Regions from separate parts of the Pseudomonas sp. F2 genome, predicted to be linked through region 2. Evidence: riboswitches for the same ligand, from Rfam matches in the RefSeq annotation. Region 2 holds a riboswitch; the other holds the start of a gene.
What was found. Region 2 has a riboswitch for cobalamin ahead of cobW (cobalamin biosynthesis protein CobW). Riboswitches for the same ligand answer to the same signal wherever they lie in the genome.

Region 1 (5,048 bases), 1.5 Mb from region 2:
CGATCATGGCCCCATCGCTGGCAAGCCAGCTCCCACAGGGGATCGCGTTTCTTCAGGCATGACACCGGCCACTGTGGGAGCTGGCTTGCCAGCGATGGCGGCCTTGAGATCTGGCGCAAACAATGCGGCAATCGCCGCCGGATTCGACGGAAAGTAAAAATGCACGTACGACGCCGTCATCCGCCCCTCCCGATAAACCGCCTCCGCCCCGCGCCCGCCATTCGGGCTGACTCCCCGGGCAATCGGCGTCAGTTCGGTGCTGGTCAGGGAATGGTGATAGGTGTGGCCGCGCAACGAACCTTCTGGCAAATCCACCGCTTGCAGTGCCAGTGCCGCCAGACGTTTTTGCATCACCGCCTCACCGCGCAGCAGCCCGACCAGTTCGGCGCGGGTGCCTTCGACATCGGTCAACGCGTCGAGCAGATAGAGCATGCCGCCGCACTCGGCAAGCAGCGGTTTGCCGGCAGCGTGGTGCGCGCGAATCGCATCCAGCATCGCGGTGTTTTGCCCCAGCGCCACATGGTGCAATTCCGGGTAACCACCGGGCAGATACAGACTGTCGGCCTCGGGCAATTGCGTATCGCGGATCGGCGAGAAGAAGCTCAACTCAGCGCCCATCGCCCGCAGCAGATCGAGGCTGGCACCGTAGGTGAAGGCAAAGGCTTCGTCACGAGCGACGGCAATTCGCACGCCTTCGAGCAGCGGCTCAGCAGGGATCACTTCAGGCGCGGCGAATTCCACGGCGGGTGGCAGCGCTACCTCGCAAGTGCCGGCCAAGGCTTCGGCGGCGGCGTCGAGGCGCACATCGAGATCATTGAGTTCGCTGGCCTGCACCAGGCCGAGATGGCGGCTTGGCAGTTCGATCCCGGTTTCCCGGGACAATGCGCCGTACCAGCGCAGGCCTTCGGTGAGGCTGCCTTCCAGCAACTGCGCATGGCGCACCGTGCCGACGCGGTTGGCCAGCACGCCGGCAAACGGCAAGTCCGGCTGATAGCGCGCCAGGCCCAGGGCCAATGCGCCGAACGTCTGGGCCATGGCCGTGCCGTCGATGACGCCGAGCACCGGCACGCCGAAATGCCGTGCCAGATCGGCGCTCGATGGCGTACCGTCAAACAGGCCCATCACGCCTTCAATCAGGATCAGATCGGCTTCGGCGGCGGCTTCCCACAACAGGCGGCGGCTTTCCTGCTCGCCAACCATCCACATGTCCAGTTGATACACCGGCGCACCGCTGGCGCGTTCGAGAATCATCGGGTCGAGGAAGTCCGGGCCGCACTTGAACACGCGCACCTTGCGCCCCTGATTGCGATGCAAGCGAGCGAGCGCGGCGGTGACGGTGGTCTTGCCCTGACCGGAGGCCGGCGCGGCGATCAGTACCGCCGGGCAGTGACGTGGTTGATTCAAAGTTCGACGCCTTTCTGCGCTTTGATGCCGGCCTGGAAGGCGTGCTTGAGCATGCCCATTTCGGTGACGGTATCGCCCATTTCGATCATTTCCGGCTTGGCCGCGCGACCGGTGACGATCACGTGCTGCATCGGCGGACGCGCCTGCAGGTCGCTGAGCACTCGATCCAGATCGAGGTAGCCGTGTTTCAGGGCGATGTTCAGTTCATCCAGCACCACCAGGCCGATCGACGGATCACGCAGCAGCTCGCGAGACACTGCCCACGCAGCTTCAGCGGCGGCGATGTCACGCTGGCGATCCTGGGTTTCCCAGGTGAAACCCTCGCCCATCACGTGAAAACGCACTTGCTCGGGGAAGCGGCGGAAGAACAACTCTTCACCGGTGCTGTTGCGGCCCTTGATGAATTGCACCACGCCACACTGCATGCCGTGGCCCATGGCACGGGCAAGCATGCCGAACGCCGAGCTGCTTTTGCCTTTGCCATTGCCGGTCAACACCAGCACCAGGCCGCACTCGTCAGGGGAATTGGCGATGCGTTCGTCGATCACGGCTTTTTTGCGCTGCATACGCGCCAGATGGCGTTCGTCGCGCTCGGGGGAATCGGTCATGGGGGAGCTCTCCGTTGAGGCTGGATAACGGCGGGCAGGCACAAGAACAGACGGCAAAAAGCCTGGCATCGCCCACCGTGATGCCGCTGGATGGATCAGGCCGGTCTCCGGGCTCATGAGCGGCGAATCGCCTGACTGCGCGCCTTCCCGCGTCGGTCGACACAGTGGCTCAATGCGCAGTTTTCACTCATTTACCGTTGCGGGGGCAGCGCCGGGATCGTGATCGTGCTTCACCTGAAGACAACCCTCACCGGCTTCCCTGTTTCACTCTGTCGACACGCGTCACAGAGCACCTGAAACAAGCCGCGAAGGTTAGAGGGTTGGGGGTGGAGCGTCAATTAAAGAGGGGGCCGTCGGGCGAATAACTGTCGCCGATCAATTATCTGACGCCAATCTTGTGCCACACTGAGACAAGTGATATCAAAGAGCCATGCTTTTGATTGAAAAAGCACACCACAACAATAAGGATGATGACGATGCAAGGCATGATCATCAGCAACCCGCGCCTGGAATTCCTGCGCCCGGTGCTTGAACGCTGGTTTGACTGTATTGACCGTTACAACGCGGTACGCGGTGACAACGACACGCCCTATTGGCATGACGAGAAAGCCAATCTCGGCTTGCTTTCCGCTGCGGCCTGGATGGCCGAGCTGGTGACCCTCTGCGATACCACCACCCGCAAACAGAACGAGGACGGCGAGCGCAATGCCCGCGCCGACCTGTTCATCGCCGGGGCCGAAGACCGCGCCTACCTCCAGGCTACCCAGCGCTGGCCGCGGGTCAACAACCTCAATCTGACCCAGGCCCTGCTGGACATCACCAGCGATGCCAAACGCATCAGCTTCGCCAGCGACCTCAAGCTCGGCTGCCTGTTCGTCGCCCCGCAGAAGGCCCAGCACAGCGCCAGCCCCGAAGAACTGCAGGACATGGTCGACGACCTGCAAAAGGAGCATTGCTGCGCCGTGGCCTGGTATTTCCCCTACGCCTACCGCAAGTTGCGCAGCGAAGCGGGCAATTATCACCCGGGCATCGCCGTGCTGTTCAAAGAGGCTCGCGGATAGCGGTTGAACCATCGGGTGCGCAGGGTTCTCTATGATTAAGCATGCATTCATAGGGAAGATCAGCAATGCGCAAAACCCGACTCGCTCTCGTCATCGCTCTCGCCGGAGGGCTCGCCGCCTGCGGTGAATCCTCCAGCCTGCAAGTTTCCGACGGCACTGGACCGTCACCGAAACTGCCTGAACCGAACAAAACCCTGATCCCGACGGTGAACATCGCCCCAGCGGTCGGCTGGCCTGCAGGTGGCAAACCGACCGCCGCAGCCGGTACGCAAGTGGCTGCATTTGCCGAAGGCCTCGATCACCCACGCTGGCTCTACGTGCTGCCCAACGGTGACGTATTGGTGGCGGAAACCAACGCGCCACCCAAACCGGATGACAGCAGCGGTATTCGCGGCTGGGTGATGAAGAAAGTCATGGGCAAAGCCGGTGCCGGCGTGCCAAGCCCGAACCGCATCACCCTGCTGCGCGACGCCGATCACGACGGCGTGGCCGAGACCCGCACGGTGTTTCTGCAGAACCTCAACTCGCCGTTCGGCATGACCCTGGTCGGCAACGATTTGTACGTCGCTGACACTGATCGCCTGCTGCGCTTCCACTACGAACCCGGTGCGACGGAGATCAACACACAGCCGATCAAGGTTACCGACCTGCCGGGCGGTACGCTGAACCATCACTGGACCAAGAACGTCATCGCCAGCAAGGACGGTAGCAAGCTGTATGTCACCGTCGGCTCGAACAGCAATGTCGGCGAGAATGGTCTGGATAAAGAGGAAGGTCGCGCCGCGATCTGGGAAGTGGATCGCGCCACGGGCAATCACCGGATCTTCGCCTCGGGCATTCGTAACCCCAACGGCCTGGCGTGGGAGCCCACCACAGGCGCGCTGTGGACAGCGGTCAACGAACGTGACGAAATCGGCAGCGACCTGGTGCCGGACTACATCACCTCGGTCAAGGACGGTGGCTTCTATGGCTGGCCTTTCAGCTATTACGGTCAGCACGTGGATGTGCGGGTGAAGCCGCAGAATCTGGATCTGGTGGCCAAGGCCATCGCTCCGGATTATGCCGTCGGCCCGCACACCGCCTCGCTGGGCCTGACCTTCGCCGAGGGCAACAACTTGCCCGCGCAGTTCAAGGAAGGCGCGTTTATCGGCCAGCACGGGTCGTGGAACCGCAAACCGCACAGTGGCTATAAGGTGATTTTTGTACCATTCACCGCCGGCAAGCCGAACGGAGCACCGGTGGATGTGCTGACCGGCTTCCTCGACAAGGACGAGAACGCATTGGGCCGCCCGGTTGGCGTGGTGATTGACCAGCAAGGTGGTTTGCTGGTGGCCGATGATGTGGGGAACAAGGTGTGGCGAGTGTCGTCCGCCAAGTAACGTGGGCCCGCCACAAAACAACTGTGGGAGCGAGCCTGCTCGCGAATGCGGAGTGTCAGCCTACATTGAGTTGACTGATACACCGCTTTCGCGAGCAGGCTCGCTCCCACATTAGGATTGCTGCGATTTTTTACTAGGGGTTATGCGCCAGATGCTCCGGCTGCAACACCCGCTTGGCACTCAAATACGCCTTCTGCCAATACGCCTTCGACAGGCTGTCCAGCTTCACTGTGCCGCCGGTGGCTGGCGCATGCACGAAGCGACCTTCCCCCACGTAGATCCCCGCATGGCTGACCTGAGAGCCGCCGTTGGTGGCGAAGAAGATCAGGTCGCCGGTCTGCAACCCTTCCTTGCCCACATTCGGCGCCTGCATCACGATCATCTCGCGGGTGGAGCGCGGCAGGGAGATGCCGGCGGCATCGCGGTAGACGAAACCGATCAGACCGCTGCAATCAAACCCGGAGTCTGGCGTGTTGCCGCCCCAGCGATAGGGCGTGCCAACCAGGCCCAGCGCGCGAAACAGCACGTCCTCAGCAGCGGGCGAAAAAGCTTGGGAGGGCCCGAACACCACCGGAGCGCGTACCACGGGCGCAGGC
Region 2 (5,048 bases):
GCGGTGGCGGTGACGCCGGGGATGATTTCGAACGGAATATTCAACTCGCGCAGATAACGAATCTGCTCGCCAATCGCACCGTACAGGCTCGGATCACCCGAGTGCACCCGCGCCACGTCCTGGCCCTTGCCGTGGGCGGTTGTGATCAGTTCAATGATCTGCTCCAGATGCAATTCGGCGCTGTTGACCACCGTTTCCGCCTGATGTCCCGCGAGCACGGCGGCCGGCACCAGCGAGCCTGCGTAAATGATTACCGGGCAACTGCGAATCAGTCGCTGGCCTTTGACGGTGATCAATTCCGGGTCGCCGGGGCCGGCGCCGATGAAGTAGACGGTCATGAAGACATCCTGTGAAAAGCGGGGCAGGGCAACGCTTCAGATGAAGATTGCTCATGATCAAACAGGGGGATTATCGGGAATTTACGCAGCGCCGGCCAATGCCAGTGTCGCCTGAGCGTATTTCTGCCGGGAAATCAGCAGCTTTGCCGGTGCCTGAATCAACTGCTCGGCCAGGGCCAGGGCGGCACTTTCCGCCACACCGTAGCAACCGGTGCGCTCATAGGCAATCTGCGAGTGATGGCTCAGTCGCTGCTGGTAAATGGCCAATTCTTCGCTGCTGAAATACAACAGCGGCAGCGCCAGTTGGCTGGCCAGTTCCTGCAGACCGGGTTCATCGCGTTTCAGGTCGATGCTGGCCAGGGCCTTGACCGCCTCGAGTTCTATACGATGCGCCTGCAACGCCTGATCGAGTAACGCGCGCAGCGTGCTGGCCGGGCAGCCGCGCTGGCAGCCCAGGCCGACCACCAGGGTCGGCGCTGCGCGGTCATCGGTCATGCGTGGTATTGACCAGCGCTTTTGCGGCGGAACAACCAGGCGCTGATCAGGCCCAAGGCCAGCCAGAACGCCACGTTGGTCAGCTGCGAAGCGATTTTGAACTGGGCTTCCAAGGCTTCCGGAGCGAGCATCGAATGCACTTCCGGTTGCGGCGCGCCGATCACATGCGGCACGGCGAGGATCGCCACGCCCAGCAGCTTCATCAGCCAGTGACGGCTGAACACGATGAGGGCCAGGCCGACTGCGGTGGAAGCGGCGGTGCCGATCCACCACGTTTGCCGCGACGCCAGATCGGCGGCAGCGGTGCCCGGCAGTTCAGGCGGCAGGCCGAGGGTCGGCGCGAGGACGAAGGTCGCGTAACCGGCCAGGCCCCAGAGCAGGCCCTGCGAAGTTTTGGTCGGTGCACGCAGGGTGTACAGGCCGGCGAGCATCAGCGCGAAACCGACCGCCACCACCAGATTGCCGCCGGTGGTCGAGACCACACGCTGCCAGCCGTCTTCCGGCTCCCAGGCTTCAGCGTCGTGAGTGTGTGCGGCCGTACCGGCGGCGTGTTCGTGAACGGCCACCGGTTCGGATTTTTCGAAAGTTTCAGCCTGCAGAATCAGTGGCGAGACCCAGAAGCTTTGCAGCAACGTCAGCAACAGGGCGGCCAGCAGGCCGGTGAAGCCTGCAGTTTGCGCGATACGCTTGATCATGTCGGCTGGTCTCAGTGGCACGGGAACGCGGCGCTGTGGCGGGTATCGTGAGCGGCGTTGTGCACCGCTTCGATGTGCGAGAAACCGGCGAAGTAAACGAGGCTGGCGCCCAGGATCGACGCGAAAATGGCGGCGGTCAGGCGTTGGCTCAAAGTGGCGGTGCTGGAGATGTTGTCGGTGTTGCTGGCGGTGCTGCTGATGATCGACATGGCGCTTCCCTCTGGAGTGTCAGCGGGTGATATAGAGCGCATGAAAACCCCTGCGAGTCGCGCACGCAGAGGTTCGAACAGCGCCCGCCCACCGCGGGTTTGTTATGTTCAGCGACGCAAAATGCGCGCTGTGTGTTGCGGGCCGGTCTCCGGGCTCACGAGGGGTTGGCGTCAGGCCGACCTGCAAGCATCACCTTCCCATGCCGCAATGGCACAGTGGATTCGACGCTTCGCTCGCTTACCGTTGCGGGGGCAGCACCGGACTGACATGGCTTTGAGTAAAGCACATGATTCACCGGTTTCCCGTTTCACCCTGTGAAGGGCACCCGTAACAAGTTGTGTAGGAGAGCATGGGTTGGGGAAACTAGTCAATTTTGTGGGTGGATCCGTTGCTGCGGTAACGGCCACTTAGGGTTCCGCCCTTACGGCGGGTCACTTTTGGCAAACGCCCCAAAAGTAACCAAAAGGTCTATGCCCTGACGTTCGGCCCTCGCTTAGGCTCGGGTTCCTTCGCTACGGGATTCATCCGGGGGCAGCGCCTACGGTTTGCTTCGCTGCACCTCCTCTCGCTGTGTTTGGCTGCGCCAAACGGTCGCTGCGCTCCCACCCCCGGATAAATCCCTCCACTCAGCCTGCCGACGGGCCCTCAGATCAAGAGCGGTACTCGAGCTAACGCTCATCGTGTTGAGTGGGGCGGCTTCGCCGCATGGGGTGTGCACGAATAAAGTTTTGGAAGCTGGCTTGCCAGCGATGGCGGCCTGACAGCCGACCAAATTTCTAACTGAATACACCCAATCCCCTGTAGGAGCTGCCGAAGGCTGCGATCTTTTGATCTGCTTTGGCTTTGGCTTTGGCTTTGGCTCTGGCTTTTGATGTGGCTTTTGACCTTCAGCCCCTTCGGCAGGCCGAGCGGAGGTGTCCATCAGGGGGGGAGGCGCGCAGCGCCGTGCGGCGAAGCCGCATGCATCGAGAGGAGGTGCAGCGAAGCAAACCGTAGGCGATGCCCCCGGATGGACACCGTAGCGAGGGAACACTGAGCCTCAGCGAAGTGCCGTACGCCGGGGCAAAGCCTTTTGGGTTACCTTTTCGGCGTTTGGAAAAGGTGACTCGCTGTAAGAGCGAAACCGCCAGCGGCGACACCCGCAGAAACGGATATGCCCCCAATCCAAAAAAAACCAGACCCCGTAACCCGAGGTCTGGCAAAAGTGACCCGCCGCAACGGCGAAACCGTAATCAGCAACCCCCGCAGCAACGGATATGCCCCCAATCCAAACATTGACCCATCCTCAACCCATGCGTAGCCTTGCACCTTCGAGGTTCTTCGGCCCACGCCGAAGCTAAGAAGGGAACGCGGTCAAAGCCGCGGCTGCCCCCGCAACTGTGAACGGTGAAGTTCGTTGCCACGCCACTGCCAGCTCAATTCACTGAGCCCGCGGGAAGGCGCAGCGAATGCCAGGTCCATGGCCTGAACACCGTCAGCCAGGAGACCTGCCTCGTGACAGATTTCTCACTACAACCGGGCGGGGTGATCCGGTGGCGAATTCTTCCGCGCGCACGCCCGCAGCGGATCTCGTCCCGTATGCCCGCCACCTTGCCAAAGGGCATACGATGAAAACACTGGCCAAACTCCCCGTCACCATCGTCACCGGTTTCCTCGGCTCGGGCAAAACCACCTTGCTGCGCCATATGCTCGACAACGCTCAGGGCCGCCGTATCGCGGTGATCGTCAACGAGTTCGGCGAGCTGGGCATCGACGGTGAGATCCTCAAGCAATGCACCATCGGCTGCACCGAAGAAGAAGCCACCGGCCGCGTCTACGAACTGGCCAACGGCTGCCTGTGCTGCACGGTGCAGGAAGAGTTCTTCCCGGTGATGCGCGAACTGGTCGCCCGTCGCGGTGATCTCGATCACATTCTGATCGAGACGTCCGGTCTGGCCCTGCCAAAACCCTTGGTCCAGGCTTTCCAGTGGCCGGAAATCCGCAGCGCCTGCACCGTTGACGCGGTGATCACCGTGGTCGACAGCCCGGCCGTGGCCGCCGGGACCTTTGCTGCGTTCCCGGATCAGGTCGATGCCCAGCGCAAACTCGATCCGAACCTGGATCACGAATCGCCGCTGCATGAATTGTTCGCCGACCAACTGGCCAGCGCCGATCTGGTGATCCTCAACAAGGCCGACCAGACCAGCCAGGAAGACCTCGCTCGCGTGCGCGCTGAAGTCGCTGAAGAACTGCCGCCAGCAGTAAAAATCATCGAAGCCAGCAACGGTCGCCTGCCGCTGGACGTGTTGATTGGTCTCGGTGCCGGATCCGAAGAACACATCGACAGCCGTCACAGCCATCACGATCACCACCACGACGGTGATGACGACCACGATCACGACGCCTTCGATTCGATCTCCATCGAACTGCCGCAAGCCGACGAAAGCCTGCTGCTCGACGCGCTGACGCAACTGGTTGTGCAGCACGGCATCCTGCGTGTGAAGGGCTTCGCGGCGATTCCGAACAAGCCGATGCGCCTGTTGGTTCAAGGCGTGGGCACGCGTTTCGACAAGCACTTCGACCGCCAGTGGGGCGCTGACGAAGCGCGCGTCACTCGTCTGGTGTTGATCGGTCAGGAACTCGACGCTGCGCAACTCGAAGCGCAACTGCGCGCCGCGCTCAGCGTTTAAGCCATGCACCTGCTCAGGACCCAGCCCGGCGGTTTCGTGTCGGATGACAACATTGCCGACCTTGGACAAACCCCCGCCGAGCTGGTGATCCTGTGCAGCGGCGACTCCAGCCTGGCGCTGCTCGCCGAAGCGGCGCAGCAACTGCCCGAGGATTACCCGAGCCTGCGCCTGGCCAATCCGATGCAGGTGCAGAATCACGCCTCGGTCGATCTGTATGTCGATGAGGTGCTGCGGCACGCCAAGGTCATCCTGATTTCGTTGCACGGCGGCATCGCCTACTGGCGTTATGGCGTCGAGCGTCTGGTGGAATTGTCCGAGCGCGGGGTGCAGGTGATTCTGGTACCGGGGGATGACCGTCCCGACCCGGAACTCAGTGACCTGAGCACCGTACCCGCCGAAGATCGCGACCGTCTCTGGCAGTTTTTGCGTCAGGGCGGCATGGGCAATGCGCTGGGCTTCTTCCATTGCCTGGCCAACCGCTGGCTGGCGCGCGACTACGCCTGGGGCGAGCCGCAAGCGTTGCCGCGCACGGCGATTTACCACCCACAGAAAAACACCGCCGCACTGAGCGACTGGCAAGCCGAATGGCTGCCCGGTCAACCGGTCGCGGCGGTGTTGTTTTATCGCTCGCATTTGCAAGC

Region 1: another riboswitch for cobalamin. It lies ahead of cobO (cob(I)yrinic acid a,c-diamide adenosyltransferase); the one in region 2 lies ahead of cobW (cobalamin biosynthesis protein CobW).

The regions. Positions count from the first base shown of each region.
Region 1 is NZ_CM169904.1:245,608-250,655, reverse strand. It holds gene bluB (5,6-dimethylbenzimidazole synthase) at 1-7, opposite strand, end outside; gene AC193Q_RS01135 (cobyrinic acid a,c-diamide synthase CobB) at 4-1,404, opposite strand; gene cobO (cob(I)yrinic acid a,c-diamide adenosyltransferase) at 1,401-2,012, opposite strand; cobalamin riboswitch at 2,094-2,324, opposite strand; gene AC193Q_RS01125 (hypothetical protein) at 2,489-3,073, shown strand; gene AC193Q_RS01120 (PQQ-dependent sugar dehydrogenase) at 3,139-4,452, shown strand; gene AC193Q_RS01115 (C40 family peptidase) at 4,586-5,048, opposite strand, start outside.
Region 2 is NZ_CM169904.1:1,764,654-1,769,701, reverse strand. It holds gene cobM (precorrin-4 C(11)-methyltransferase) at 1-338, opposite strand, end outside; gene AC193Q_RS07800 (cobalamin biosynthesis protein) at 420-833, opposite strand; gene AC193Q_RS07795 (CbtA family protein) at 830-1,528, opposite strand; gene AC193Q_RS07790 (CbtB domain-containing protein) at 1,540-1,737, opposite strand; cobalamin riboswitch at 1,861-2,082, opposite strand; cobalamin riboswitch at 3,035-3,247, shown strand; gene cobW (cobalamin biosynthesis protein CobW) at 3,346-4,407, shown strand; gene cobN (cobaltochelatase subunit CobN) at 4,411-5,048, shown strand, end outside.